2 regions of the Nakamurella flava genome follow, and region 1 is predicted to be linked to the other one. Evidence: riboswitches for the same ligand, from Rfam matches in the RefSeq annotation. Region 1 holds a riboswitch; the other holds the start of a gene.
What was found. A riboswitch is a leader RNA that binds a small molecule or an ion and turns the genes downstream of it on or off. The one in region 1 is predicted to bind cobalamin.
Positions count from the first base shown of each region.

Region 2: linked by a shared signal. The riboswitch ahead of FDO65_RS15805 (ribonucleoside-diphosphate reductase subunit alpha) and the one ahead of FDO65_RS00510 (ABC transporter substrate-binding protein) in region 1 are both predicted to bind cobalamin.

Region 1 is NZ_SZZH01000001.1:100,289-114,533, forward strand. Features, by position in the region: gene FDO65_RS00465 (cytochrome ubiquinol oxidase subunit I) at 1-635, shown strand, start outside; gene cydB (cytochrome d ubiquinol oxidase subunit II) at 653-1,693, shown strand; gene cydD (thiol reductant ABC exporter subunit CydD) at 1,731-3,497, shown strand; gene cydC (thiol reductant ABC exporter subunit CydC) at 3,491-5,251, shown strand; gene FDO65_RS00485 (FAD-binding oxidoreductase) at 5,290-6,681, opposite strand; gene FDO65_RS00490 (APC family permease) at 6,678-8,168, opposite strand; partial or broken gene FDO65_RS00495 (response regulator transcription factor) at 8,493-8,720, opposite strand; gene FDO65_RS00500 (BlaI/MecI/CopY family transcriptional regulator) at 8,937-9,287, shown strand; gene FDO65_RS00505 (M56 family metallopeptidase) at 9,327-10,319, shown strand; cobalamin riboswitch at 10,410-10,597, shown strand; gene FDO65_RS00510 (ABC transporter substrate-binding protein) at 10,770-12,065, shown strand; gene FDO65_RS00515 (iron ABC transporter permease) at 12,062-13,189, shown strand; gene FDO65_RS00520 (ABC transporter ATP-binding protein) at 13,186-14,025, shown strand; gene FDO65_RS00525 (hypothetical protein) at 14,032-14,245, opposite strand, start outside.
Region 2 is NZ_SZZH01000003.1:856,809-871,053, forward strand. Features, by position in the region: gene FDO65_RS15790 (DUF5998 family protein) at 1-353, shown strand, start outside; gene FDO65_RS15795 (FUSC family protein) at 520-2,133, shown strand; gene FDO65_RS15800 (methyltransferase domain-containing protein) at 2,211-2,969, shown strand; cobalamin riboswitch at 3,025-3,266, shown strand; gene FDO65_RS15805 (ribonucleoside-diphosphate reductase subunit alpha) at 3,408-6,305, shown strand; gene FDO65_RS15810 (ribonucleotide-diphosphate reductase subunit beta) at 6,353-7,564, shown strand; gene FDO65_RS15815 (alpha/beta hydrolase) at 7,634-8,542, opposite strand; gene FDO65_RS15820 (DUF5685 family protein) at 8,653-9,807, opposite strand; gene FDO65_RS15825 (PhoX family protein) at 10,191-12,287, shown strand; gene FDO65_RS15830 (DUF333 domain-containing protein) at 12,391-13,254, shown strand; gene FDO65_RS15835 (shikimate dehydrogenase) at 13,262-14,125, opposite strand; gene FDO65_RS15840 (alpha/beta fold hydrolase) at 14,122-14,245, opposite strand, start outside.

The DNA.
Region 1 (14,245 bases):
GCGAGGTCTGGTCGATCCGGGTGCCGGGCGTGCTCTCGTTCATGGCCACCGAGTCCTTCAGCGGCACCGTCGAGGGCATCAACGACGTGCAGGCCCGGTACGAGCAGCAGTACGGACCGGGTGACTACCGGCCGATCGTGCCGGTCACCTACTGGATGTTCCGGCTGATGATGGGCGCCGGGTTCGCGATGCTGGCCCTGTCGATCGTCGGGTTGTGGCTGACCCGCAAGGGGCGTCTGCCGCAGCAGAAGTGGGTCTGGTGGCTCGCCGTCGGCGGCATCGCCGGGCCGATCGTGGGGCACAGCGCCGGCTGGATCTTCACCGAGATGGGCCGCCAGCCCTGGTCCGTGCTCGGGCTCTACAAGACGGCGGACTCGGTGTCGCCCACCGTCTCGGCGGGCTCCGTGCTCACCTCGCTCATCGTCTTCACCGCGCTCTACGGGGTCCTCGCCGTCGTCGAGGTCGGGCTGATGCTCAAGTACGCCAAGGCCGGCCCGCCCAGCGAGGAGGAGGCGCTGGCGTCCATCGAGCGGCGACCCCCGCGCAGTTGGGGCGATGGCTCCGACGGCACCAGCGGACTCGACGGCTCCGATGACGACGACGCCGACGAGCGTCCGATGGCCTTCGCGTACTGAGTGGGGAGATCGAGACCGTGTTTCTCAACAACCTGTGGTTCGTGCTGATCGCCCTGCTGTGGATCGGCTACTTCGTGCTGGAGGGCTTCGACTTCGGCGTCGGCGCGCTGCTGCGCATCGTCGGGCGCAAGGAGAAGGGCCGCCGGGTCCTCATCAACACCATCGGCCCGGTGTGGGACGGCAACGAGGTGTGGCTGCTGACCGCCGGCGGCGCCACTTTCGCGGCGTTCCCCGAGTGGTACGCGTCGATGTTCTCCGGCTTCTACCTCGCGCTGCTGGTCATCCTGGTCTGCCTCATCGGCCGCGGCGTCGCGTTCGAGTACCGCGGCAAGGGCTCGACCGACACCTGGCGGGCCCGCTGGGACTGGACCATCCTCATCAGCTCGTGGGCGTTGCCGGTGCTGTGGGGCGTCGCCTTCGGCAACGTCGTCCGGGGCGTGCCGCTGGACGCCGACCACGAGTACGTCGGCACCTTCCTGGACCTGCTCAACCCGTTCGCGCTGCTGATGGGGGTCACGGTGCTGCTGCTGGTGCTCACCCACGGCGGCGTCTACCTGAGCCTGAAGACCACCGCCCAGGTGCGGGACCGGGCCCAGGCGTTCACCCTGCGGCTCGCCCCGTTCGCGATCGCCGCGATGGCCGTCGCCGTCGTCTGGCAGTACCTCATCCGCGGTCCGGTGCTGTCGTTGGCCGTGGGGCTGGCCGCCGTCGTCGCGCTCGCGGTGGCCTGGGCCCTGACCCGGGTCAGCCGGGACGGCTGGGCGTTCGTGCTGTCGGCGCTGTCGACGGGGCTGCTGGTGACCAGCTGGTTCCTGGCGATCTACCCGAACGTGCTGCCGTCCACGCTGGACCCGGCCTGGTCGCTGACCATCGAGAACGCCGCCTCGACGCCGTACACGCTGACGCTGATGAGCTGGGTGGCCATCGCGTTCGTCCCGCTGGTGGTGGGCTACCAGGCGTGGAGCTACTGGGTGTTCCGCAAGCGCATCTCCGTCCGGCACATCCCGGACTCGCCGGGGGCGACGGCGCAGGAGAGCCCGCAGACCTCCAGCCGATGAGGGCGACGCCGACCGGACCGGCAGGAACACTGGAGCCGTGAGACCCCTCGATCCCCGGCTGGTCCGGGTGGCGGCCGGCGTGCGGCATCTGCTGATCGCGTCCGTGGTACTGGCCGTGGCCGGGGCCGTGGCCATCATCGCGCAGGCGATCCTGCTGGCCACCGTGCTGGCCGACGTCATCATCGGCGGGCAGGGGTGGGCGGACGTCTCGGCCCGCGTCGCCTGGCTGGCGGTGGTGCTGGGCGTCAGGGCCGCCCTGGCCTGGGCGGCCGAGGAACTGGCCCGGCGGACCGCCGGCCGGGTGATGGACGGGCTGCGGCGGGACCTGCTGCGGCACGTCGCCGCCCTGGGCCCGCGGTGGCGGGCCGGGGCGCACTCCGGCGAGCTGACCACGCTGGCCACCACGGGCATCGACTCCCTGCACGACTACGTCGCCCGGTACCTCCCGCAGCTCGTCCAGGCGGCGCTGATCCCGCTGATCATGCTCGGCTACCTGGTCACCGCCGACCTGACCAGCGCGATCATCGTGGCCGTCACGCTGCCGCTGATCCCGCTGTTCATGGCGCTCGTCGGCTGGTACACCGACCGGCAGACCCACACGAAGTACGCCGCCCTCAGCCGGCTCTCGGGTCACTTCGCCGATGTCGTCGCCGGGCTGCCCACGTTGAAGGTGTTCGGCCGGGCCAAGGCCCAGGTCGCGGCGGTCCGCCGGGTCACCGAGGACTACCGGCGCACGTCGATGGCCACCCTGCGGGTCGCGTTCCTGTCCTCGATGGTGCTGGAGCTGCTCGCCTCGCTGTCCGTCGCGCTGGTCGCGGTGGCCATCGGACTGCGCCTGGTCTACGGGGAGCTGTCCCTGTCGGTCGGGTTGGCCGTGCTGATCCTGGCCCCCGAGGCGTATCTGCCGCTCCGGCAGCTCGGCACCCAGTTTCACGCCGCCGCCGACGGGGTGGCCGCGTCCGCGCAGGTGCTCACCGTCCTGCAGACGCCGCTCCCGGCGCCGGGCACCCGCACCGACCTGCCCGCCGGACCGATGGGCTTCCGGCTGGTCGACGCGACGGTCGGCGAACCGGGGGAGCGCGGCACGGTCGGGCCGCTCCGGCTCGACCTCCCCGCCGGGCGGCTCACCGTCGTCACCGGAACCAGCGGGGTCGGCAAGACCACGCTCCTGCAGACGCTGGCCGGGGTGGTCCGGCCGACCTCCGGAACGGTGACGGCGACCTGGCCCGACGGGGTGGCCGTCCCGGTGGCGGACATCGCCCCGCAGACCTGGCGGTCGCGGCTGGCCTGGGCCGGTCAGGGGGCCTGGCTGCGCGCCGGATCGATCCGCGACAACCTGCTGCTCGGGGTGCCCGCGGCGGCCGCCCCGGACGACGACGCCCTGCGGTCGGTCCTGGCGGCGGTCGCCGCCGACGGCATCGTCGACGCCCTCCCCGACGGCTGGCGCACCGTGCTCGGTGAAGGTGGCGCCGGCCTGAGTTCCGGTCAACGGCAACGGCTCTCGCTGGCCCGCGCGCTGGTCCGCGTCCAGGCCGGTGCGCCGGTCCTGCTGCTCGACGAGCCCACCGGCACCCTGGACGAGACCACCGAGGCCCGGGTACTGGCCGGCATCGCCGCCCTCACCGCCGGGCGCACCGTCGTGCTGGTCAGCCACCGGGCCGCCCCGCTGGCCTACGCCGACCACGTCGTCGACCTGACTCCGGCCCGCCCCGCCGACGCTGGGCCCGGCGAGCAGGACGACGGTGCCGTGGACGGGGTGGCGATCAGCGCGGGCGAGGAGCTGACCGGGGTGGGACCGTGGTGACGACCTCCGCCCCGCACACCGATCCCGCCCCGGCCGGCACCGCGGGCGTGCTCGGCCGGCTGATCGGCGAGGCCCGGGGTGTCCGGTCGCGCCTGGTGCTCGCCGCGTTCCTGGGCGCCCTGGCCTCCGGGTGCGCCGTCGCGTTGATGGCCGCGTCGGCCTGGCTGATCGCGCGGGCCGCGCAGCAACCGCCGGTGCTGTACCTGCTGGTGGCGGTGACCGGGGTGCGGGCCTTCGGGATCGGGCGCGGGGTCTTCCGGTACCTCGAGCGCCTGGTCAGCCACGACGCCGCGTTCCGGGTGCTCGGTCGACTCCGGGAACGGCTGATGGCCCAGCTGGCCCGCCTCGCCCCGGCCGGGCTGCCGGTGTGGCGCCGCGGGGACCTGCTGGCCCGCCTGGTCGACGACGTCCAGGACACCGGGGACGCGTTCCTTCGTGGCCTGCTGCCCATCGCCGGCGCCGTCCTGGTCGGCGGCGGGACCGTCGTCCTGTCGTTCCTCATCCTCCCGGCCGCCGGGGCCGCGCTGCTCGTCAGCCTGCTCGTCGCCGGCGCGCTCGCCCCCGCCCTGTCGGCCCGCCGGACCGCCCGCACGGAACGGGAGGTCGTCCGGCTGCGCGGCGAACGGTCCCGGCTGGTCGGCGAGATGCTCGACGACGCCGCCGAACTCGCCGTGCTGGGTGCGTTCGACGACCGGCTGGCCGAACTGGACGAACTGGCTGAGCGGAACCGGCTGGTCACCGCGCGGACGGCCCGGACCGCCGGGATCGCGGCCGGCCTGGCCACCCTGGCCATGGGCGCCGCGGTCTGGCTGGCCACCGTCGCCGGGGTGCCGGCCGTGGTGCAGGGCGACCTCGCCCCGGTGCTGCTGGCCGTCGTCGTCCTGACCCCGCTGGCCCTCATCGACGTGGTGCAGGCGGTCATCCTGGCCGCGGGCACGCTGCGCCGGTCCGCCGCGTCGGCCGACCGGGTGTTCGGGGTGCTGGCCGCCCGGCCCGTGGTGCCGGACGGCCCGACCGACCCGCGTCCGCTGCCCGACCCGGCGGCCGGGGTGGCCGTCCGGGTCCGCGACCTGGCCGTCCGCTGGCCGGGTTCCGGGCGCGACGCGGTCAGCGGCCTCGATCTGGACCTGCGCCCGGGGCGTCGCATCGTGCTGCTGGGCGAGTCCGGATCCGGCAAGTCGACGGTGCTGGCCGCGCTGCTCGGGTTCCTGCCGGTGCGGTCCGGGAGGTTCACGGTCGGCCCGGACGGCGCTTCCGGGGCGGGCGGCACCCCGGTCGACCAGCTCGACCCCGAGACGGTGCGCGGCCTGTTCGGCTGGTGTGACCACCACGCCTACCTGTTCGACTCGACCATCGTGGAGAACGTGCGGTTGGCCCGGCCCGGGGCCACCGACGAGGACGTCCACGCCGCGTTGCGCGGCGCCGGCGCCGGCGACTGGGTCGACGGTCTCCCGGACGGTCTGCACACCCGGGTCGGACAGCACGGTCTCGCCGTCTCGGGCGGGCAACGGCAGCGGCTGGCCATCGCCCGCGCCCTGCTGGCCGACCGACCGTTCCTGCTGGCCGACGAGCCGGCGGCCTCGCTCGACCGGCCGATCGCGGACGCGGTGACGGCGACGATCATGCGACCGGACCCGCGGCGCTGTGTCGTCCTCGTCAGCCACCGGCCGCAGGATGTCGAGTTCGCCGACGAGGTGCTGGAGATGGCCGACGGCCGGGTGGTGCGGCGGTACCCGGGACCGCGAGCGGACTGACCGAACCGGGCCGCTGTGGTCCGCGTCCGGACCTGGCCTCAGCCGATGGGCGTGATGGTCTGCTGGTGGTGGAAGACGTCGTCCGGGTCGTAGGCGGCCTTCACCTGCCGGAGGCGATCGACGTTGCCCCGCCAGTAGGCGCGGGCCCACTCGGGCTCGTCGGCGTTGGGGACGTTGACGTAGGCGCCGTCGACGTACGGGGCCAGCGCCGTCGAGAAGTCCGCGATCCAGGCCAGGCAGTCGGCGGTGCGGGGATCCTGCGCGGCCGCCGGGTCCCGCCGGTCGCCCCATCCGGCGCCCGGTTCGGCGTAGAACAACGCGTCGCGGTGCGCGAACGTGCTCCCGCCCGTCGGTTCACTGGTCGGGACGGCGCCGCCGAAAGCCTGGGTGAAGTAGTTGCACTGCGACGTGGGGGCGGCGGCCATGAAGGCAGCGACGACGTCGATCGCCTCGGCCGGGAACGACGACCGGATGAACTGCGAGGTGAACTTCCAGTTCGCCGGTTCCTCGTCGCCGGGGATCTGGATGTCGGAATAGAGCTCGGCCCAGGGCTTCTCGACGATGTCGACGGAGGGGTCGCCCTGGTCCAGGACGGGGGCCAGCAGCCGGGTCGCCTCCCCGGTGGTGCCGTGGGCGAGGACCGCGAACAGCTCGATCTTCCCGCGGCGGATCTCCAGCTGGCTCGTCAAACGGTCGTCGGTGGTCGGCGCCGACCGCTGCCAGGCATCGAACACGTCGTGCAGACGGTCCACCCCGGGCCACGATGCGGTCACCAGGACAGCGGTCGACAACGGCTGCACCCGGGCCAGCATCGTGGTGACGATGCCGAATCCGCCGTTGCCGCCGCCGCGCAACGCCCACAGCAGGTCGGCGTGGTGGTCGGCGTCCACCCAGATCGACCGGGCTCCCTGCTCCCCGTCGGGAACGACGATCTCGACGCCGAGCAGATGGTCGCTGGCCATCCCGAACGGCCGCGTCAGCAGACCGAACCCACCACCGAGCGTCGCCCCGACCAGCCCGACCGAACCCTCGTTCCCGGTGGGGACGGCCAGTCCGTGCCGGCCGAGCGCGGTGACCGCCTCGATCTGGGTCAGCCCCGCCCCGAGCCGGGCGGTAGCCGGGCCGCCGGCGGTGCCGGGGGTGAAGTCGGCGGACTTCAGCCCGCTGACGTCGACGACGACGCCGCCGTCGACGGAGGAGAACCCCTCCAGGCTGTGTCCGCCGCTGCGGACCCGGATCTCCAGCCCGCGGCGCCGGGCCCAGCCGACGGCGGCGATCACGTCCCGGGTGGACGCGGCGTAGACGACCGCCGCGGGCCGGCGGGCCACGAAGTGGTTCCACGGGGTGCGGGCGGCGTCGTAGCCGTCGTCGTCAGGGCGGACGATGCGTCCGGTGAGGGTCGGCTCGCCGAGATCATGGGCGGTGGTCATGCGGAGTCCTTTGGGGTCGCCGGGCCGGTCAGCGGTGCGGGGTCGGATTCGATCGCGACCACCGCCGGGCCACCGCCGGGTTCGTGTTCGAAGACCGAGCGCCGGGTGGACAGCAGGAAGCCGAAGTAGACGCCGCCGACCGCCAGCAGGCCGAGGACGATGAGGCCCGGGACGCGGGCCGACTCCGGGGTGAGCAGGACAAACAGCGCGAACGCCACCCAGACGAGGGCGACCACGGCGACCGGCACCTCGAACCGGCCCAGGCTGAAGCCGCCGGTGCGGCGGTCCAGACGCCGGCGGACGCCGAGGTAGAGGACGACGATCCCGCCGTAGATCAGTGCGGGCAGGATCGTGCTGGCCACGATCAGCTGCAGCAGCGCTTCCCCGGGCAGGGCGAGCATCAGGACGATGCCGACGCCGACGATCAGGAGGGTGGCCGGGATCGGTGTCTGCGTGCGGGGGCTGACCCGGGCCATGACGCGGGCGGCCGGGAAGCGGCGGTCGCGGGCGATGGCGAAGACCTGCCGGGCGCACGCCGCCATGATCACCATGCCGGCCCCGAACATGGCGAAGGCGATGCCGGCCAGGAAGAGTCGTTCACCGGTGGCGCCGATCTGTTCCCCGATGACGGCGGCCACCGGCGACCCGTCGGTGGAGACGGCGGCGACATCGGTGATCGAGACGGTCAGCACGACGATGAAGACCAGACCGGCGACGCCGGCCGCCACCACGGACGCGACGATGGCCCGGGGGACGTTACGGAACGGGTCCTTGGCCTCCTCGGCCAGGTTGGCGGCCGAGTCGAAGCCGACCAGCGTGGTCAGGCCCATCAGCATGCCGCCCATCAGCCCGCCGCCGATGGCGAAGTAGTCCGGGTCGTCCGCGGCGATGCCGCGGGAGAACAGGTTCTCCGGGTGCCCGCTGCCGTTGAGGGCCACGACGACCAGGAGCACCACGACGAGGATCGCGACGATGGCCAGCTCGACTACCACGGCGCCGGAGCTGACCCACCCCAGGAGCTTGGTCGACGCGATCACCAGGACCGCCTGCAGCAGCAGGACGACGACGGTGATGAGGCGCGCGGTGTTCTCGTCCTCCTCCAGCCCGAGCAGCGGCATGAGCGCCTGGCTGGCCAGGGCGTTGTCGATCGCGACGACGGCGATGGCCAGGTACCAGAAGGTGAGCCAGCCGAAGAACCAGCCGACCTTGGGATCGGCCAGCCGGGACGCCCACTGGTAGGAGGAACCGCTCAACGCGATCCGCGCCGCGAACTGGGCGACCACCAGCGCGACCAGGGTCTGGCCGACCGCGGCGACGATCCAGAGCCAGATCCCCACCGGGCCGGACGTGCGGAGCAGGTCGTCGTACGTTCCGAAGACGCCGACGGCGACGGAGATGAACGCGAAGGAGATGGCGAAGACCTGGAATCCGCCCAGCGTGCGCTGCAGTTCCGGCTCGGCCGGTCCGGGGGGAGGGGTGGTCGTCATCGACCGCCGCCGTTCGGGCAGGCGTCGATCCCAGCTGTGACCATGTTTCCCCCGACCGGCGACGCGATGGATGCGCTGGTCAGTGTGTTGCCGTACCGATGTCCGCAACAAGGACCTGGGGGTCGAGGTAGCCCGTTCGTGCGCGGTGTCCAGTCCGGCTGACTCGTCGTGGCGTCGGCGCGACGCAGCGTGCCGGGCGCCGGGTGGGGCCGGGGTGTGGGGGGGCCACCGTCGGACTGAGATGGAGTGGGCCGGCCCCCTCGGGCGCGCGTTCTCGGCAGGAGGGCTCCGTCGGAAGTCGGAGGGCGCGCCCGAGGGGAGCGGTCAGCCCGCCGGTCGCAGCGCGGCCGTCGGTCCGCCGTGACGCCAGCCGCGGACGGCGACGTAGGCGGCGGCCTGGGTGCGTCGTTGCATCCCGAGCTTGGCCAGCACGCTGGTGACGGTGTTCTTGACGGTCTTCTCGGTGATGCCCAACCGGCCGCCGATCTCCCGGTTGGTCAGACCCCCGCCGATCAGTTCGAGGATCTGGTCCTCGCGGGCGGTCAGGCCGGTGACCTCCGGCCACGGGGAAGCGCTCGGCTCGGCCGACGTGGCCATCGGCCGGCTCGACGGTCGGTGCGGCACCCTGTCCCGGAGCATCGTCATGCCTTCACGGTAGTAGAATCGGCCACGAACTTCTACCTGATGTAGAAGATGATTCGAGAAGATCGCCGGAGGGGCAGGGCCGCCCGCACCCGGCGGTCGAGGGGCAACCCAGGAAGGAGTCGGGTGACCACGCAACGCGGGGAACTCGAGCGGGCTGTCGTCGAGGTGCTCTGGGCGGCCGACGAACCACTGACCGCCCGGGCGGTCGCCGATCACCTGGCCGGCCGCGATCTGGCGGTCACCACGGTGCTGACCGTGCTGTCCCGGCTGGAGGGCAAGGGCGTCGTCGAACGGATCCGCGACGGACGCGCCCACACCTATCGCGCCGTCTCGAGCCGCGAGGAACACACCGCTACGCTCATGCAACAGGTCCTGGACACCGCGGGCGACCGCAGTGCCGCGCTGGCCCGCTTCGTCGGTGGCGTCTCGGCCAGTGACGCCGAGGCCCTGCGGCAGGCGCTGGAAGGCCGGTAGCGGCTCGATGGGGGCCGTCGCGGTGGGACCTGCGGACCGGTGCTGACGACCGCCGGCATCGCGGTCGGGTACGTGGTCGCCGGGCTGCTGCTGGCCGGGCCGGTCAGCTTCCTGCTCGCCCGGGCCGGCTGGCCCGCCCGCGCCCCCGGCCCCGCCCTGCTGCTCTGGCAGGCGGTCTGCCTGGCCGCCGGCTTCTCCGTCGTCGGCGGTCTCGTCCTGCTGTCCGTCGCCCCGGCCGGTCACACGCTGACCGAGGCCATCCCGACCTGGTTCGGGTCGCTGTTCGCGGGCGAGTTGCGGCTGCCGTGGTGGCGCTGGGTCTGCGGTGCGCTGGCCGCGGCGATCAGCGCGGTCCTGCTGGCCAACCTGGCCTGGACCACGGTGCTCACCGTCCGCCGCCGACGGGCCCACCGCCGGCTGGTCGACCTGCTCACCACGCCCCGCTCGGTGGCCCGCAGCGAACGGCCGGCCGTCGTGCACGTGCTCGAGTCGGCCACCGCGGTCGCCTACACCGTGCCCGGCTGGCATCCGCGGGTCGTCGTCTCGGCCGGCCTGCTCGACCTGCTGCGCCCGGACGAGCTGACCGCCGTCGTCGAACACGAACGCGCCCACCTGGCCGCCCGCCACGACCTGCTGACCCTGCCCTTCCAGGCCTGGGCGTCCGCGCTCGGTGCCGTCCCCGGGGTCCGCGCGGCCGCCCGGTCGGTGGCCGAGCTGGTCGAGATGCTCGCCGACGACGTCGCCGCCGGAGTGACCGGACGCAGCGCGGTCGCCGCCGCCGTCGCCCGGGTGGCGCTCTCGCCCGGGGTGGTGGCCGAGACCGGCCCCGTCGACGGCCGCCCGTCCGGTGCGGTCCCACGGCCCGGCCCGGGTGCGGTGTCCGCCGACCCGTCGGGCCCGTCCGCCGCCACCCGCGTCCGCCGGCAGCTGGCCCCCCGCTCGCTCCCGACGGGGGCCGTCGTCGGGGTGCTGCTGGCCGCGTTCGCCCTGCTGTGCCTGCCGGCCAGCCTGCTGCTGATCGCCTGGGTCTGAGGCCGTTCCCCGGTCGGGTAGCGTTCCGGGCGTCGATGGTCCACGGATCCGACGGCCCGCACTGCGGTCCGGCCGGCCCCGTGGGACACCAGGGAACCCGGTGCGAATCCGGGACTGCCCCGCAGCGGTGACCGGGAACCACCACCGTCACGTCGCTCCGGCTCCGGCCGCGGCGACGTCCAGCACTGGAGTCCGCCCAGGCGGCCCGGGAAGCGACGGTCAGTAGGACACCGGGTGAGCGTCCGCGCTCCCCGGCCCGCCCGGAAGTCCGAAGACCTGCCATCGATGCACCGGCCACCGGCCGGTGGCGTTCGGGACCGCGAGGGACGGTCGCGGGCGAGCCGGCGACCCCGCCGGGCCCGACGCGCCCACGCCGTCCGGGCTGACGGGACCCGTCCGGTCGTCTGCTGGTACCGAGCCGCCCGCCGGATCAGCAGGAGACGCACCACGATGACCGCAGCCACCGCCCAGCCCGTCGACGGCCGTCGACCGCGCCACCCCCGGCGGGCCCTGCGGGCAACCGCACCGCTCGCCACCCTGGCCGCCGCGGCCCTGCTGCTGTCCGCCTGCGGCTCGGGGAATCCAGCCGCCCCCGCGTCCACGGTCACCACCGATGCCCAGGCCAGCACCCCGGCGTCGGGCGCCGGACTCGACGCCGACGGCTGCATCACCGACTACCAGCCCGGCACGGACTACTACCCGGTGAAGTCGACCCTCGAGCACGCCAAGAACTTCACGATCGAGTACCACGACTCGTACCAGGTGCTGACGGTGCAGCAGCCGACCCAGGGCGGTAGCCCGGTGTCGTACGTGCTGGTGCACTGCGGTGCGCCGACCCCCGAGCTGTCCGGCGCGCTGACCGGCGCGACTGTGGTGACGACCCCGCTGAAGTCCATCTACTCGGCGTCGACGTCGCACCTGCCGAACTTCCCGATCCTGGGCATCCTGCCGTCGTTGACCGGGGTCGGGAGCAAGTCGCTGATCAGCGAGCAGGACGTGGCCGCCCGGGCGGCCGAGCCGGACGTCACGGAGTTCGCCGCGGCCGGCACCATCGACGCCGAGACCGTCATCGCCGGCAAGCCGGACGCCATCGTGACCGCCGGGTACGACGACCCGGCCTATCCGACCATCGCGGCCGCCGGGATCCCGGTGCTGGCCGATGCCGAATGGCTGGAGAACGACCCGCTGGGCCGGGCCGAGTGGGTCAAGTACTTCGCCGCGCTGACCGGTACCGAGGAGCAGGCGCAGCAGTTCTTCACGACGCTGACCAGCGACTACGAGAAGATCGCGGCCAGCGTCCCGGCCGGGACCACACCGGTGTCGGCCGTCCCCGGCCAGCCGTACCAGGGCACCTGGTACGTGCCCGGCGGCGGCTCGTACTTCAACCGCCTGCTGAAGGACGCGGCCGGCACCACGGCGTGGGCCGACGACCCGTCGACCGGCTCGATCAGCACCGACGTCGAGACGGTGCTGGCCAAGGCCGGCACCGACCCGGTGTGGCTGGCCAGCACCACCTGGACCACCGCCGCGGAAGCGGTGGCCGACGAGCCCCGGGTCGCCGACTTCACCGCCTACCAGCAGGGCAACGTCTGGAACGCGGCCAAGGACGTCACCGCGACCGGGGGCAACAACTTCTACGAGCTGGGTGTCGCCCGGCCCGATCTGGTGCTCGGCGACCTGGTCGCGATCCTGCATCCCGAGCTGGCCCCGAACCACGACTTCGCCTTCTACCTGAAACTGTCGTGAAGCCGGTCCCGGCGCCGACCACCGACCCGTCCGGCGCCGTCGCGGCGCCGGACCGGCCGAGGCGGTCGCGTGCCGGATGGGTGCTGATCGTCCTGGGCGTGGCCGCGCTGGCCGTCAGTGTGCTGTGCGTCGGGATCGGGTCGACCTCGATCCCCGTCGGCGACACCGTCCGCTACCTGGTCACCGGCGGGCACGCCGAGGTCGACCCGACCACCGCGACCCTGCTCTCGCAGGTGCGGCTGCCCCGGGTCCTGACCGCGCTGCTCGCCGGGGCCGCCCTCGGCGTCGCCGGTCTGCTCATGCAGACGCTGTTCGCGAACCCGCTGGCCGACCCGTACATCCTCGGGGTGTCGTCCGGAGCCGGGCTCGGGGTGGCCGTCTCGGTCCTCGGCGCCGGCGCCGTGTCCGGGGTGACCTCGACCGCCGCCGCGTTCTTCAGCTTCGGCACCACCGGGCGGGCGCGGACGGTGGTCGCCGCCGCGGTGGGGGCGCTGGCCGTGCTCGCCCTGGTCCTGGTGATCAGCCGCTGGGTGCGGTCGGTCGTCGCCCTGCTGCTGATCGGCGTGATGATCGGGTCGGCCACCGGCGCGGTCGTGTCCCTGCTGCTGGCCTTCTCCGACCCCGGCCGGGTGCAGCGGTACGTGCTGTGGGGGTTCGGCTCGGTCAGCGGGGTCACCTGGGCCGACCTGCGCTGGTTCGCGCCGTCCGTCGTCGTCGGACTGGCGGTCGCCGCCGTGCTGGCCCGCCCGCTGGACGCCCTGCTGCTCGGTGAGCGGTACGCGGCGTCGATGGGCGTCCCGGTGCGACGGGTCCGGTGGTGGGTGATCATCGCCACCGCCCTGCTGGCCGGGGCGACGACCGCGTTCTGCGGCCCGATCGCCTTCCTCGGCATCGCCGTCCCGCACCTGGCCCGGGCCGCCCTCGGCCGCGGCGACCACCGCCGCCTGCTGCCGGCCTGCGTGCTGATCGGGGTCATCGTCTGCCAGGTCTGCGCCGCCGTCGCCCTGCTGCCCGGAGCGGACGGGGTGCTGCCGCTCAACGTCGTCACCGCGGCGATCGGCGCGCCGGTGGTGGTGGCCGTGCTGCTGCGCAGCCGAACCCTGGCCGCCGGGGCGGCTCGATGAGCACTCCCGCATCCGGCGCCGATCTGACCCTCGACGGGGTCACGGTCGGGTACTCCGGTGGCGGCCCGATCGCCCGCCGACGGGCGACGACGGTGATCCTCGCCGACCTGCACCTGCGGGCCCGGGCCGGTCGGCTGACCGTGCTGCTCGGTGGCAACGGCAGCGGGAAATCCACCCTGCTGCGGTCGGTCGCCGGGTTGCAGCCGCTGCTGGCCGGGACCGTCTCGCTCGGGGACGCCCGACTCGACCGGCTCTCGCCACCGGAGCGGGCCGCCCGGGTCGCCGTCGTGCTCACCGAGTCCTTCGACCCCGGGCTGCTGCGCGGCGCGGACGTCGTCGACCTCGGCCGCTACCCGCACCGCCGCCGGGGCTCGGCGGCCGTGGACTCCCAGGCGGTGCACGAGGCCCTCGCCGCCGTGCACGCCCAGGACCTGGCCCGGGTGCCGCTGGTCCGGATGTCCGACGGCCAACGGCAGCGCGTCATGATCGCCCGGGCCCTGGCGCAGGAACCCGCCCTGCTGCTGCTCGACGAACCGACCGCGTTCCTGGACGCGCCGGCCCGCCTCGAGCTGCTCGCCGTCCTGCAGCGGATCGCCGCCGGCCGGGGCATCCCGGTGGTGCTGTCCAGCCACGACGTCGAACTCGCCGTCCGCTCCGGCCACGATGCCTGGCTGGTCGGCGCACCGACCAGCCAGGGCGTACCGCGACCGGTGACCAGTGGGCCGGTCGACCGGCTCAGCGAGAACGGCTCCATCGGGGCCGCGTTCGACACCGACGCCGTCGCCTTCGACGTCACCACCGGGCGGTTCGGCCTCCGTCCACCGGCAGCGGACTGAACCGGACTACTCGGGCTGCCGGGGCCGGGTCTCCGCGTCCGGTGCCGCCGGCAGATCGGTGCCGTCACCGACGGTCTCCGGCTGCTCGGCCCCCCGCAGGCCCTGTGCGGCGTCCCGGGCCTGCCCGCTGGCGTCCTCGCTCTCGGCCAGCAGATGGTCGGCGTCGCGGATACCGGCGGTCTGCAGGTCCGCCGGACTGGAGAACGGGCTCGGCCGATCG
Region 2 (14,245 bases), on a different contig from region 1:
AACACGGCGACGAGGCCCACGGCATCGTGACCAGCGAGGCGGTGCCCATCTCGGCCGTGCGCAGCGTGATGGTGACGCATGTGGTCTCCCGGCCGGAGAAGTACCGCAAGGGCCGGCTGGGGCGCGAATTGACGCTGACCATCGGCTGGGGGGCGGTCAACCGGGTCGATCTGGAACCGGCCGGCTGCGCCGACCCGCAGTGCGAGGCCGACCACGGTATGACGGGCAGCATCACCGCCGACGACCTGTCGCTGCGCATCAGCGCGGACGCCGAGGGCGAGTCGGCCCTGCGGGACGCGATCGCCTTCGCCAAGGCGCTGTCGGCCCGCACGGCCACCACCTACCTGCGCTGACGCGGTGACCGTCTGGCGTCCGCCGCGGATGGACAGCCAGCTCACAGTCGTCCCGCGCATCCCCGACCGGTACCCCGGCGTCTGTTGACGGCGAGGTGGTGACCGGCACCGCCCGTCTCCTCGGCCCGGGTGGACCCGGCGCCGGGTCGCGGGAGGGATGGCAAAGGTGTTCACGTCCGAGGTCGGTCCAGGGGGGCCGGGGGCGCGTCCGCAGTCGCGGGTGCGCCGTCTGCTGGCGGACACCCGGTCCCGGTTGCGGGTCCGGGGTGCGGCGGCCTTCGGTCGGGCCCTGCGGTTGTCCGGCGCCGCGGTGGCCGCCTTCGTCGTCGCCCTGGCGGTGTTCCCGTCGACCGTGCCGATCCTGGCGCCGCTGACCGCTCTGCTGGTGGTCGAGGTGACCTTGAAGGACATCCTGGCCAGTGGGCTGCAACGGATCGCCAGCGTCACCCTCGGCGTGCTGGTCGCGGTCGGGTTCTCGGCCTACGTGGGGTTGTCCTGGTGGAGCCTGGGTGTGCTGTTGGCCGTGGCGATCATGCTGGGTCAGCTGCTGCGGCTCGGACCGCATGCCCTGGAGGTGCCGATCAGCGCGATGCTGGTGCTGGCGGTGGGTGGTTCGGAGGCCGCGGCGTCGGACCGCATCTTCGAGACCCTGGTCGGCGCCGGGGTGGGCGTGCTGGTCAACGTCGTGCTGCCGCCGGCGGTGCGTCCGCGGCGGGCGGCCGAGTCCGTCGACCGGTTCGCCCGTGAGCTGGCCCGGTTGCTGGCCGGGGCCGCTGCGGAGCTGCGCGACCCGATCACGCAGGCGCAGGCGGTGCGGTGGATGGAGGCGGCCCGCGAACTCAGTCGTCAGCTGCCGAAGATCGACGCCGGCCTGCAGGAGCTGGCCGACAGTCGGCGGTTGAACCCGCGGGCGTTGGGCGTGCCGGACACGGGCGCCAACCTGCGGGGCGAGCTCGAAGCGCTGGAGCACACCACGATCGCGGTGCGCAGCATGTTCCGGTCGATCCTGGACGGCGTCCGCGACGACCCGAACCCCGACCCGGCCGCCGGGGAGGACCGGCGGCGGATCTTCGCCGCCCTGGTCGCCGACGTGGCGGTAACGGTCGCGGCGGTCGGGTCGCTGGCCCGGGCCGAGGGCACCGACGGTGAGGCGGACCGGGCGGCCGTGGTGGCGACGACCCTCGCCACCCTGCGCGATGCCCGGGACCGGATCGACGAGTTGGCCTCGCTGCGGGCCGACCCGGCGGAGGAGGGGTGGCAGCTGACCGAGCCGGTGCGGGTCACCGTGCACCGGGTGCTGCGCGATCTCGACGAGGCGGTGCGCCAGCGGGTGCACACCCGGCCGCCCGCTCCGGGGTTGGCCGGGCCGGTGGAGCTGGTGTCGCGGTGGCGACCGCGGCGTGGGGCTCCCGGGGTCGGACCGGCCCGCCGGGGACCACACGCCCCCGGCCAGAGGCTCGGTCCGCACTCCGGCGCCCATCCGGGTCGGCCGGGTCGCCGCGGTGGCGCCGAGGCGACGGGTGGTCTGCGGCCGGTGGGCCGGTCGGCCACCGAGACGGGGGCTTTCCGCCCGGTACTGCGGTCGGTCCTGGAGACGGGCACGTTCCGCCCGGTCGGCCGGTCCGCGGTCGAGACGAGCCTGCTGCGGGTGGTGTCACCCGCCGGCGGGTCGATCCCGTCGGCTCGCCCGGTCGACGGCGGGGATGCGTCGGCGGCGCGGACCGACCGGCTGCCACGGCTTGTCGAGCCGCCGACGAGCGTGGACCCATCCGGGCGCTGAACGCTGTGGGGTGGCAGCACGGGGAAGCGGTGAAAACCGGTGGACCACGGTGCCTCGGCCGGGCAGGCTCGCCGTCCATGACCACCGCGGACATCTGGGACGAGGCCATCGCACGGAACTACGACGACGACTGCGCGGAGATGTTCGACGATGCCGTGGTCGGGCCCACCGTCGCCCGGCTCGCGGCCCTGGCCGACGGTGGACCGGCCTGTGAGTTCGCCATCGGCACCGGCCGGGTCGCGGTGCCGCTGTGGCAGTCCGGGGTGCCGGTCGTCGGGATCGAGCTCTCGGCGCCGATGATCACGCAGCTGCGGGCCAAGGTACGGGCCGACCAGATCCCGGTGACCGAAGGCGACATGGCCACGGCCGACGCAGCGGGCCCCGACGTCGTGGGTGAGTACTCGTTGGTGTTCCTGATCTTCAACACGATCATGAATCCGCTGACCCAGGACGAGCAGGTCGGCTGTTTCGTCAACGCCGCCCGGCATCTCCGTCCGGGTGGCGCCTTCGTGGTGGAGTGCGGCGTGCCCGATCTGCGTCGGCTACCGCCCGGGCAGACGGCCGTCCCGTTCGAGGTGACCGACACCCACGTGGGGGTGGACACCTTCGACCCGGCCCGCCAGCTCCTCACCTCGGTCCATCTCAACCGGCAGCCCGACGGGTCGTACCGGCGGTTCGACTCCCATCACCGGTACGTCTGGCCGGCCGAGCTCGACCTGATGGCCCGGGTCGCCGGCCTGCGGTTGGAGAGTCGTTCGGCGGACTGGTCCGGCACCCCGTTCACCGCCGACAGTGCCGCGCACGTCTCGGTCTACCGGCGGCCCGCCGCCGACTGAACGACATACCGCGACACGACATGTGGTGATGCGAGTTTGAGCGCAGCCCACATGTAGGGTCCGTTGCGTCGAAGGTTCCCGGCGGTCACCCGCCGGGAGACAACAGGGAACCCGGTGCGAGACCGGGACTGCCCCGCAGCGGTGAATGGGAACGAAAGCCGTCTGTCCCTCCGAGGGACGGCACTGGGTTGCGACACGACCTGGGAAGCGACGGCCGGTAGGTGGTCGGTCGGGCGTTCGCGTCCGAGGCCGATCGTGCCCGTGAGTCCGAAGACCTGCCCTCGATGCGTGGGTCACCGACCCACGCCGCCGGTGCGCCCCGTGGGAGGGTGGCTGCGGAATCGGGGTGGTCGGCGCGCGCTGCGTGGCCCGTCGTCCCGGTGCTGCGCTTTCCTCCCGACGAGGTCATCGGCTTCCGATGGCTCGCGAGGAGAGAGCATGACGAGCACCCTGACCCCCCTCCCGGTCGACACCGATCCCGTGCCCGTGGCGCCGACGGCCGCCGACATGCGGGTGGTGCGCCGGGACGGCAGCCTGGCCGAGTTCGATACCGGTCGCATCGCGGTCGCCGTGACGAAGGCGTTCCTGGCCGTCCAGGGCGAGTCCGCCGGCCGGTCGTCGCGGCTGCGCGACCAGGTGTCCACCGTGACCGGCGAGGTGACCGCCACCCTGGCCCGCCGATTCGGATCCCCGGCCCGGCCGATCGACCTGGAGGACATCCAGGACCAGGTCGAGCTGGCGCTGATGCGCGGCGGCTTCGCCGACGTCGCCCGCGCCTACATCCTGTACCGGGAGGAGCATCGCCGGGCCCGGCGGTCGACGCCGGCCGAACCGACGGGTGGGCCGAGCATCTCGGTGGTCGCCGCCGACGGCACCGCGGCTCCGCTGGACCGGGTCCGGCTGCGCCGATCGGTGACGGAGGCGTGCGCCGGGCTGGCCGACGTGGCCCCCGAGGCGGTGCTGGCCGAGTTGGACCGCACCGTGTACGACGGCATCACCGCCTCCGAGCTGGCGTCGGCGACCGTGCTGGCCGCCCGGGCGCTGGTCGAGACCGAGCCCGGGTACTCCCGGGTGGCCGCCCGCCTGCTGGCCGATGCCCTGCGGTCGGAGGCGTTGACCGCGGTGGCCGGCACGCCGGACGGCGCCAGTGCCGTCGAGATGACCGACCGGTACGCCGACTATTTCGCGGCGTACGTCCGCCGCGGTGTGGAACTCGGTCAGCTGGACCCGGTTCTGGCCGAATTCGACCTCGAGCGGATCGGGGCCGCCCTGGACGGTCAGCGGGACAACGACTTCACCCTGCTCGGTCTGCAGACCCTCTACGACCGCTACTTCCTGCACGAGCACGGGACGAGATACGAACTGCCGCAGGCGTTCTTCATGCGGGTGGCGATGGGCATAGCGTTGCGGGAGATCGACCGGGAGGGGCGGGCGATCGAGTTCTACCGGCTGCTGTCCTCGTTCGACTTCATGTGCTCGACGCCGACGCTGTTCAACGCCGGGACCACCCGGCCGCAGTTGTCCTCGTGCTTCCTGACCACCGTGGACGACGACCTGGACGGCATCTTCTCGTCCATCAAGGACAACGCCCTGCTGGCCAAGTACTCCGGCGGGCTGGGGAACGACTGGACCCCGGTGCGGGGGATCGGCGCCCACATCAAGGGCACCAACGGGCTGTCGTCCGGGGTGGTCCCGTTCCTGAAGATCGCCAACGACACCGCCGTCGCGGTGAACCAGGGCGGCAAGCGCAAGGGGGCGGTGTGCGCGTACCTCGAGACCTGGCACATCGACATCGAGGAGTTCCTGGAGCTCCGCAAGAACACCGGTGACGACCGCCGCCGCACCCACGACATGAACACCGCGCACTGGGTGCCGGACGAGTTCCTGCGCCGGGTGCGGTCCGGCGGCCACTGGACGCTGTTCTCCCCGGACGAGACCCCGGACCTGCACGACCTCTACGGGCCGGCGTTCGCCGCCCGGTACGCCGAGTACGAGGCCGCCGCGGATCGCGGCGAGCTGCGGGTGCACCGGCGGGTGCCGGCGGTGACGCTCTGGCGACGGATGCTGACCGCCCTGTTCGAGACGGGCCACCCGTGGATCACCTTCAAGGATCCGTGCAACCTGCGGTCCCCGCAGCAGCACGCCGGGGTGGTCCACTCGTCCAACCTGTGCACCGAGATCACCCTCAACACCAGCGCCGGAACCGACGCCGAGACCGCGGTCTGCAACCTGGGTTCGGTGAACCTGGCCGCACACATCGCCGGCGAGGGGGCGCACGCGGAACTCGACGTGGAGCGGCTGCGGCGCACGGTGACGACGGCCGTGCGGATGCTCGACAACGTCATCGACATCAACATGTACACGATCCCGTCGGCCCGACGGTCGAACCTGCGGCACCGTCCGGTCGGCCTGGGGCTGATGGGGTTCGCCGACGCGCTCTCCCGGCTCGGCCTGCCGTACGCCTCGGAGCAGGCCGTCGAGTTCGCCGACGTCTCGATGGAACACGTGTCCTACTGGGCGATCTCGGCGTCGTCGGCGCTGGCCGCCGAACGGGGGCGGTACGCCTCGTTCGACGGTTCGCTGTGGAGCCGGGGCATCCTGCCGCTGGATTCCATCGACCTGCTGGCGCGGGCGCGCGGCGGCGATCTCGACCAGGACACCACCGCCCGGCTCGACTGGGGCGGCCTGCGGGAGCGGGTGCGGACGGTCGGGATGCGGAACTCCAACGTCATGGCGATCGCACCGACGGCGACGATCAGCAACATCGTCGGCGTCAGCCCGTCGATCGAGCCGAACTACCGGAACCTGTACGTCAAGGCGAACATGTCCGGTGACTTCACCGTCATCAACGAGTATCTCGTCGCCGCCCTGAAGGACCGGGGTCTGTGGGACGAGGTCATGGTCGCCGACCTGAAGTACTTCGACGGGTCGCTGCGGGCCATCGACCGCATCCCGGCGGACCTGCAGGCGCTGTTCGCCACCGCGTTCGAGATCGACGGCAGCTGGCTGATCCGCGCGGCGTCCCGGCGGCAGAAGTGGATCGACCAGGCCCAGTCGCTCAACCTCTACGTCGCCGACCCGAACGGCCGCAAGCTGGACGAGCTGTACCAGTTGGCCTGGACCACCGGCTGCAAGACCACCTACTACCTGCGGTCGACGTCGGCCAGCCACGTCGAGAAGTCCACCCTGCGGGGCACCGACGGCAAGCTGAACGCCGTCTCGCCGACCACGGTGGCCCCGGTGCCGGTGCCGGTCACGGTCGCGGTGCCGGCGCCGTCGTCACCCGCGGGGGCGGCCTGCTCCCTGGAGGACCCCGAGTGCGAGGCCTGCCAGTAGCCGCCCGCCCTGCACTGTCGATCCCTGAACTCTCGAAAGGTCCCCTCATGACGGACTTCTGGTCCACCTTCGACGAGCCGGCCGGTTCCACCGCCACCGCCACCGTCGCCCCGCCAGCTCCCGCCGCCGTCCCGACCCAGCCGCGCCCGACGCCCGCCCCGTCCACCCCCACGGCGCCGGCCCCGGTCGCTGCGCCGGGGGCGGTGTCGGCCACCGGTCTGGGCGACATCGACCGCACCGGCGGCCGGGTGTCGGTGTCGGACAAGTCGATGATCAACGCCCGCGCCGACGTCAATCAGCTGCTCCCGCTGAAGTACACCTGGGCCTGGGAGAAGTACCTGGCCGGATGCAACAACCACTGGATGCCGACCGAGGTGTCGATGCAGGCCGATATCGCCCTGTGGAAGTCGCGGGACGGGTTGACCGACGCCGAAAGGCTCATGCTCAAGCGCAATCTCGGCTTTTTCGCCACCGCGGAGTCGCTGGTGGCGAACAACATCGTGCTGGCCGTCTACCGGCAGCTGACCAACCCGGAGTGCCGCCAGTACCTGCTGCGGCAGGCCTTCGAGGAGGCCGTGCACACGCACACGTTCCAGTACATCTGCACCTCGCTCGGGCTCGACCAGGGTGAGCTGTTCAACATGTACCGGGAGGTGCCGTCCATCACCGAGAAGGACGCCTGGGCGCTGCAGTACACTCAGTCGCTGGAGGATCCGGAGTTCCGCACCGGCACCCCGGAGGCCGACCAGGCCTTCCTCCGGGACCTGGTCGCGTTCTACGTGATCTTCGAAGGCATGTGGTTCTACACGGGTTTCGCGCAGATCCTGTCGCTCGGCCGCCGCAACAAGATGGTCGGCATCGCCGAGCAGTACCAGTACATCCTGCGGGACGAGTCGATCCACCTGAACTTCGGCATCGACGTCATCAACCAGATCAAGATCGAGAACCCGCACCTGTGGTCGACCGATTTCCAGGCCGAGGTCCGCGGGATGCTGGCCCGGGCCTGCGAACTCGAAATCGCCTACGGTCGCGACACCATGCCGACCGGGATGCTCGGCCTCACGGCCGCCCAGTGCGAGCAGTACATGCGGTTCATCACCAACCGACGCTGCGCCCAGATCGGTCTCGAGCCGCTTTACGCGGCGGTCGACAACCCGTTCCCCTGGATGAGCGAGATGATGGACCTGAAGAAGGAGAAGAACTTCTTCGAGACCCGGGTCATCGAGTACCAGTCCGGTGGGGGGCTCGCCTGGGAGTGACCGTGACCGCGGTGCGGGTCGCCCTACGGTGACGTCCGTGGAAGTGACCCCGACCGACCTCCAGGCGGCCTACGGTGCCGTCCGGAGGGTGGCCCGGACCGCGCCGGCGATGTCGTCGGTGAGGAGGTCGGCCTCGGGGAAACTGCCGATCGGCCGGTGGAATCCGTGCTGCTGGTAGGGCCACACCCGCAGGGTCACCGGGATGTCCTGACCCGCGAACGCGCGGACCGCGGTCAGGGCGTCGCCGACGAGGATCTCGGCGCTGCCGACGTGGACCATGACCTGCCCCACGGCGAACAGCTCGATGTCGGTGGCGGTCCCGGGGGCGGTCGGCAGGATCTCCGGCGCCCGTCGGCGCAGACCCGACACCGTGTGGACGAGGTCGCCGCCGAGGCGCAGGTCGGTGGCATCGGGGGCGGAGATCTCGCCCCGGTCCCGGTCGAGCGGGTCGGCCACCTGGCCGTCGACCCAGGGCGAGAGCAGCACCAGCAGCGCCGGGCCGTCCCCGCCGTGGTCGGCCCGCGCCAGGTCGCCGAGCACGGCCAGCGCCGACGCCGCCGCATCACCCTCGGCGACGATCGCGAGGTGGTCGCCGAAGTAGCCGGCGTCGGCGAGCAGCCAGTGGTAGCAGCGCACTGCCGCGGACGACAGACCGCCGGGGGCGTCGCCCGACGGCAGGAGCACCCGGACGCCGCTCCGCGCGGCCAACTGGGCCGCCCACGCGGAGGGGTCCGCGCCGCCGGCGACCTTCGAGCCGGGCAGGAAGAGCACGGCAGCCGGCCACGGGGCGTCCACCGCGATGACCGTCTCGACGTCCGCCGCCGCGGGCACGAACCACCGGGCCGTCAAGGCCGGGTCGCCGATGTCCCCGGCGGTCTCGATCCGGACGTCGGCGGGCAGTGACGGACCCGCCGGTGGGGCGTTCGACCCCGGCGCGAGATGTTCCTCGAACCAGGTGACCGCCTGCGGACTGACCATGTCGCCCCCCCCCGTGTTCCGATGGCCTCCCGGCAGCATGGCCGTCCCCTATCGCTGGGCGCCGCCTTGCCGGTGACGACCACCCCAAGGAGGCCCGGTCAGACCCGCGGTCAGCAGTCGCATCCGCAGTCGCAGCAGTCGCAACAATCCCCGCAGTCCCCGCACCCGTCCCCGCCGCTGCACGCGGGTGGGTGCCGTTGGCCGGTGCACGGGTTCTCGTGTTCGGCGCAGCAGGCGTAGCCGGTGCAGTAGACGCCGATCCAGGGCAGGAGCCTGGGCCAGAACGGCGGCCGGGACGGCGGTTTCGGCACCGGTGGCGGGAGGTCGGTGGGCCAGCCGGCGCCCGAAGTCCGGTCCGGTGACCCCGGACCGGCGGCGGCCCGATCGAACGTCCGGTGCACGGCCTGGTGGGTGCCGTCGCCCAGCAGTCGCAGCGCCAGGCGGGCGTCCGGGCTCGTGCGGTCCAGGTCCAGCCGTCCCAGGTGGTGACGGAGACGCCGCACCTGCCGGGCGCAGTCCCGCCGCACCAGCGGAATCGGGGTGCCGGTGGCCAGGATGGGGTTGAACGCACCGGTACGCCGGTCGCGGTCGAGGTCCTCCACGGCGTCCAGGAGGTGGGCGAGCGCGCCGAACGCCTCGCCCGCGGCCCGCAAACTGGACTCGTTCTCCGGGCGACCGGCGAGACCGGCGGACGCGGCGAAGATCCGACCGGCGGCGGCCGCGCTGGGCCCGGTGACCGACAGCACCGGATCTCCGACCCGGACGGCCCGTTCGCCCCGCCCCTGGTCCGCGAGCTGTCGCACGGTGCGGTGCAGGTCGATCCGTTCCGCCATCTCGGTGTCCCGTTGCGCCCGCCGGATCAGCGACGGGGCCATGCGCGCCGTCGCCCGGTCGACGCCCCGCTGCACGACACCGGTTGCGCCGAGGTCGTTCTCGCGTTCCACCCGTCGGTCCTGGGCTTTCGCGGCGGCCAGCGTCACGGACGCGGTCGCGGCCAGCCGCATCCCGTCGTTGCTGCTGCACACGACCGGGGCGGGGCGCATGCCGCGCAGCGGGCAGGGGCCCGCGGTGCGGGTGGCCACCGCCGCTCTGCTCTGGGCGTTGACCAGCACGGCGAGCGCGACGGCGTCGGTGTTCGTCAGCGCCCGGGCCGGCTGGCCCTGCCGGTCGCGGAGGGTCAGGCACAGGCCGCACAGGTGCGCCCGCCAGCGCTCCAGCAACTCGCCGTCGAGCACATGACCACAGGTGTGCAGCAGTCCGAACATGGGCGACAGTCGACCACCGGGGACGGCGTCCCGCGCGGGTGACAGCCCCCGACCCGAAGGGGGGTCGGCCGCACCGGTGTCATCCCCCGTGCCGCCGCAGCGGGGTGCACCACCCCTCCGGGCACGGTCCGTGCACCGTCGTGGTGAGGGGAAACCGCACTGCGTCACCATCCGGTCACGGACCATTCACCGACGGGTCACCGCACGTCGACGCCACGCTCGGGCGGCTCTCATAGCTTTCACCTGCGACGGGCCGCCGCCGTCCGCTGGTCTCCCGCTGTCCGAGGGGGACGCCGCCTGCCCCGAAGGAGAACCCGGTGACCGCTGCTCCGTCCGATCACTCGTCCGTCGATCCCACGGCCGGGGGCCGTCGCCTGCTGCCGATGCTCGGCCACACCCGGGGCAAGCGGAGCCCGGTGACCTGTCACCTCAAGTGCGCCGACGCCTGCACCCAGCCGGTCCCCAACGAGACCGACAACATCTACTTCCGCGATGTCGTCTCCGCGGCCCTGACCCGCCGCACCATGCTCAAGGGCGCCGGAGTCGGCGCGCTGACCCTGGTGCTGCCCGCGCTGGGTGCGCTGCCGGCCGCGGCCGCGGCCGACCCGGCCGTGCCGGACGCGGCCACCGCCGCCGGCGATGCCGGCCCGACGGCCGCGACCGCCCGCAGCACCGCTGGGGCCAGCATCGACTTCACCGCGATCGCCCCGGTACCCGCCGACGTCGACGCCCTGACCGTGCCGCCGGGCTGGACCTGGTCGCCGATCATCCGCTGGGGCGACCCGCTGTTCGATCCGGCCGAGACGTTCGACGTGAACAACCAGACCGCGCAGCGGCAGGCCCGGCAGTTCGGCTACAACAACGACTACACCGACCTGCTGATGCTGCCGGGCAAGGACGGCCGGGAAGCCCTGCTGGTCTGCAATCACGAGTACACCAACCCGGGGATCATGTTCTCGGAGACGTCCGACCCCGCCGTCCTGAACCGGCAGCGGGCCGTCGAGATGGCCGCCCAGGGCATGGCCGTGGTGCACCTGCGCCGCGAGAAGGCCGGCCAGCCCTGGCGTCCCGTGGTCGGCAGCGGCTACAACCGCCGCATCACCGCCTCGACGCCGTTCTCCGTGGACGGTGCCGCGGCCGGTACCGCGTCCCTGAAGACCAAGGACGACCCGGCTGGTCGCACCGTGCTCGGCACCTTCGGCAACTGCTCGGGCGGTACCACCCCGTGGGGCACGGTGCTGTCCGGCGAGGAGAACTTCAACGGTTACTTCCATGCCGCCGGCACCTCGCCCGCCGAGAAGCGGTACGGGCTCGCCGACAAGGAGAGCACCTACGGCTGGGAGAACATCGACCCGCGGTTCGACGCGCGCGCCGAGGGCTACGTCAACGAACCCAACCGGTTCGGCTGGATCGTCGAGCTCGACCCGTTCTCGCCCAAGGAGGCGCCGGTCAAGCACACCGCGATGGGCCGGTTGAAGCACGAGGGTGCCAACGTCATCGTCGGATCGTGCGGGCAGGTCGCCGCCTACATGGGCGACGACGAGCGCTTCGACTACCTGTACAAGTTCGTGTCCAGCAAGAAGGTCAAGCCCGGCCAGGGCAAGGCCGCCCGCGCCCACAACAAGACCCTGCTCTCCGAGGGCAGCCTGTACGTCGCGAAGTTCAGTGGCAACTCGCCGGCGGCCGAGATCGACGGCAGCGGAACGCTTCCGACGGACGGGAAGTTCGACGGCACCGGCCAGTGGCTGCCGCTGGTCGTCAACGGCGTCAGCAAGGTCGCCGGTTTCACCGCCGAGCAGGCGCTGGTCAACACCCGGCTCGCGGCCGATGCGGTCGGCGCCACCAAGATGGACCGCTGCGAGGACGTCCAGCCCAGCCTGAAGTCCGGCAAGGTGTACGTCGTCTGCACCAACAACAGCCGCCGCGGTACCAGCGGCAACGAGGGCGCCACCGAGGTCAACCCCCGCAACGAGAACCGCGACGGGCACATCGTCGAGATCACCGAGGACCGGAACGACGTGCGCGCCACCACGTTCCGCTGGTCGCTGCTGCTGGTGTGCGGTGATCCGAAGACCAACCCGCACACCTACTTCGCCGGGTTCCCCGCCGACCAGGTGTCCCCGATCTCCTGCCCGGACAACATCGCCTTCGACTCCCGCGGTGACCTGTGGATCGCCACCGACGGGGCGCCCAGCAGCATCGGCTACAGCGACGGTCTGTTCCACGTCCCGCTGACCGGCCGCAACCGCGGGTACGTACGGCAGTTCCTCGCCGTCCCGGCCGAGGCCGAGACGTGCGGGCCGGTCGTCCGCGACCGGGACGGCATGGTCTACGTCGCCGTCCAGCACCCGGGCGAGGACGGGACCTGGGCCGCCCAGAACTCCTACTTCCCGGACTATGTCGCCGACGGCCAGTCGGCCCCCGCCGGCTCGTGGCGCGGGCCGCGGCCGTCGATCGTGCAGGTGTACCGCACGAGTTGATCCGCAGTGCGCGGCCCCGGGACCCGTCGTGTCCCGGGGCGCGCCGGGCCGGCCCCGGTGCCATGCTGGCGGTCGGACCCGCCGGGTCGGGGACGGGGGAGCCATGACCACAGCCGGACAGCGGCCGCCGAGGATCGTGGGACCTGCGGGTCGGGGGCCGATCCGCGTCGCGGCGGCGGCGCTGGCCGTCGGCACCGTCCTGGCGGTGGCCGCCTGTTCCTCGGGTGGGGCGAGCGTCGAGTCGGCCTCGACCGCGGCGTCCGGGTCGTCCGCGGCGGCTCCGTCCTCGGCCGCGTCCGCCCTGTCGTCCAGTGCGGCGACGGCGCGGTCGGGCATCCCCGTCAGCCCCACGTCCAGTGCCACGGCCGCGTCGGGCGGGGGCGACGGCGGCGGCGCGGCGTACTGCGAGAGCAAGGGCGGCGACGTCCAGACGCGCGACGCGACCTTCGGCACCAACGGCGACCAGACCGGGTGGCTCCCGCTGGCCGGGACCACCCAGGTCTGCCGTTTCCAGGCCGACGACGAGGCCCGCAGCCGGATCTACGTCGATTTCGCCACGCTCACCTCGGCCCGACCGACGCTGGCCGGTCTCGCCTACCTGTCCCGGCCGCCGGTGCCGACCTCCAGCGGAGGCGCCAATCCGGCCACCGGCTACTGCGCGAAGCTCGGCGGTTCGTCGACGTTCGGCGAGATCAGCGCCAGTGGGGGCGGCTGGGTGAACAAGGACGACCCGGACGAAGTCGTCGTCAACCTGTGCGTGTTCCCGGACGAGTCGTTCATCGACGAGTGGGGGCTAGCTTACCACGCCGGCGGCGTGGTCCGCGGGCTGGACCTGACGCAGGTCATGACCTATCAGCCCCCGGATCCGCTGCCCGGCGTCTTCCCGGTGGGTACCCCCATCGGGCAGCCGACCGTCGGAGTCACCGGGTCGCCCAGCCCGTCGAGCACCAGCACGCCGACGTCCTGACCGGGTCCTACCGCTCCGCGGGTGCCAGCCGCAGGGCGTCCGGCGACAGGCCACGCCGGACCACCTCGGCGCGCAGGGCCGACCGCATCGCCTCCACCGGACCGGGGCGACCGGTCATCAGCAGTACCTGCTCCACTGCCTGGTGCAGCAGCATGTCCAGACCACTGATGACGGTGCAGCCCGCGGCCGCGGCCGATTCGGCCAGCCGGGTCGGCCACGGGTCGTAGAGCACGTCGAACAGCACGGTGCGGGGCGCCCACTCGGTGCCCGCGTAGGCGTCGGCCGCGCGGCCGGGCAGCGTGGACACCACCAGGTCGACGGGGGGAATCGGTCGGTCCGGCACCCCGTCGAGGACGGTGATCGGCACTCCGAGCCGTTCCGCGGTCGCCCGCACCCCGGCAGCCCGGGCGAGATTGCGGACCAGCACCGTGGTCTCGGGCGCACCGAGATCGGACAGGGCGGCCACCACCGCCTGTGCGGTCCCTCCGGCGCCGAGTACGGCGGCCCGGCCAACGGTGGTGACCCCGGCCTCCCGGAGCGACCCGACCACTCCGTGGACGTCGGTGTTGTCGGCCAGCCACCCGCCGCCGTCCGGGATCAGCGTGTTGGCCGCGCCGACCGCCGCGGCCCGCTCGGTGACCCGGGTCGCCACGTCCAGTGCCGCGTGTTTGAGCGGCATGGTCAACGACAGACCGGCCCACTCCGGGCCGAGACCATCGACGAACGGGACGAGCCCGTCGGTGTCGCACTCGTGGCGGTCGTAGGACCACTCGGTCAGTCCCGATGCGGCGTAGGCGGCGGTGTGCAACACCGGGGACAGCGAATGGCCGATGGGCTTGCCGAGCACGGCGGCCCGACGTGCGACGGTCACGACCGCGCCTGCCCGACCAGCAGATCGGCGACGACCTGTGTCTGTTCGATGTGCGGGGAGTGCCCGACACCCGGCAGCACGACCTCGCGGTACTGCCCGCCGGCCGCGGCGTACCGGTCC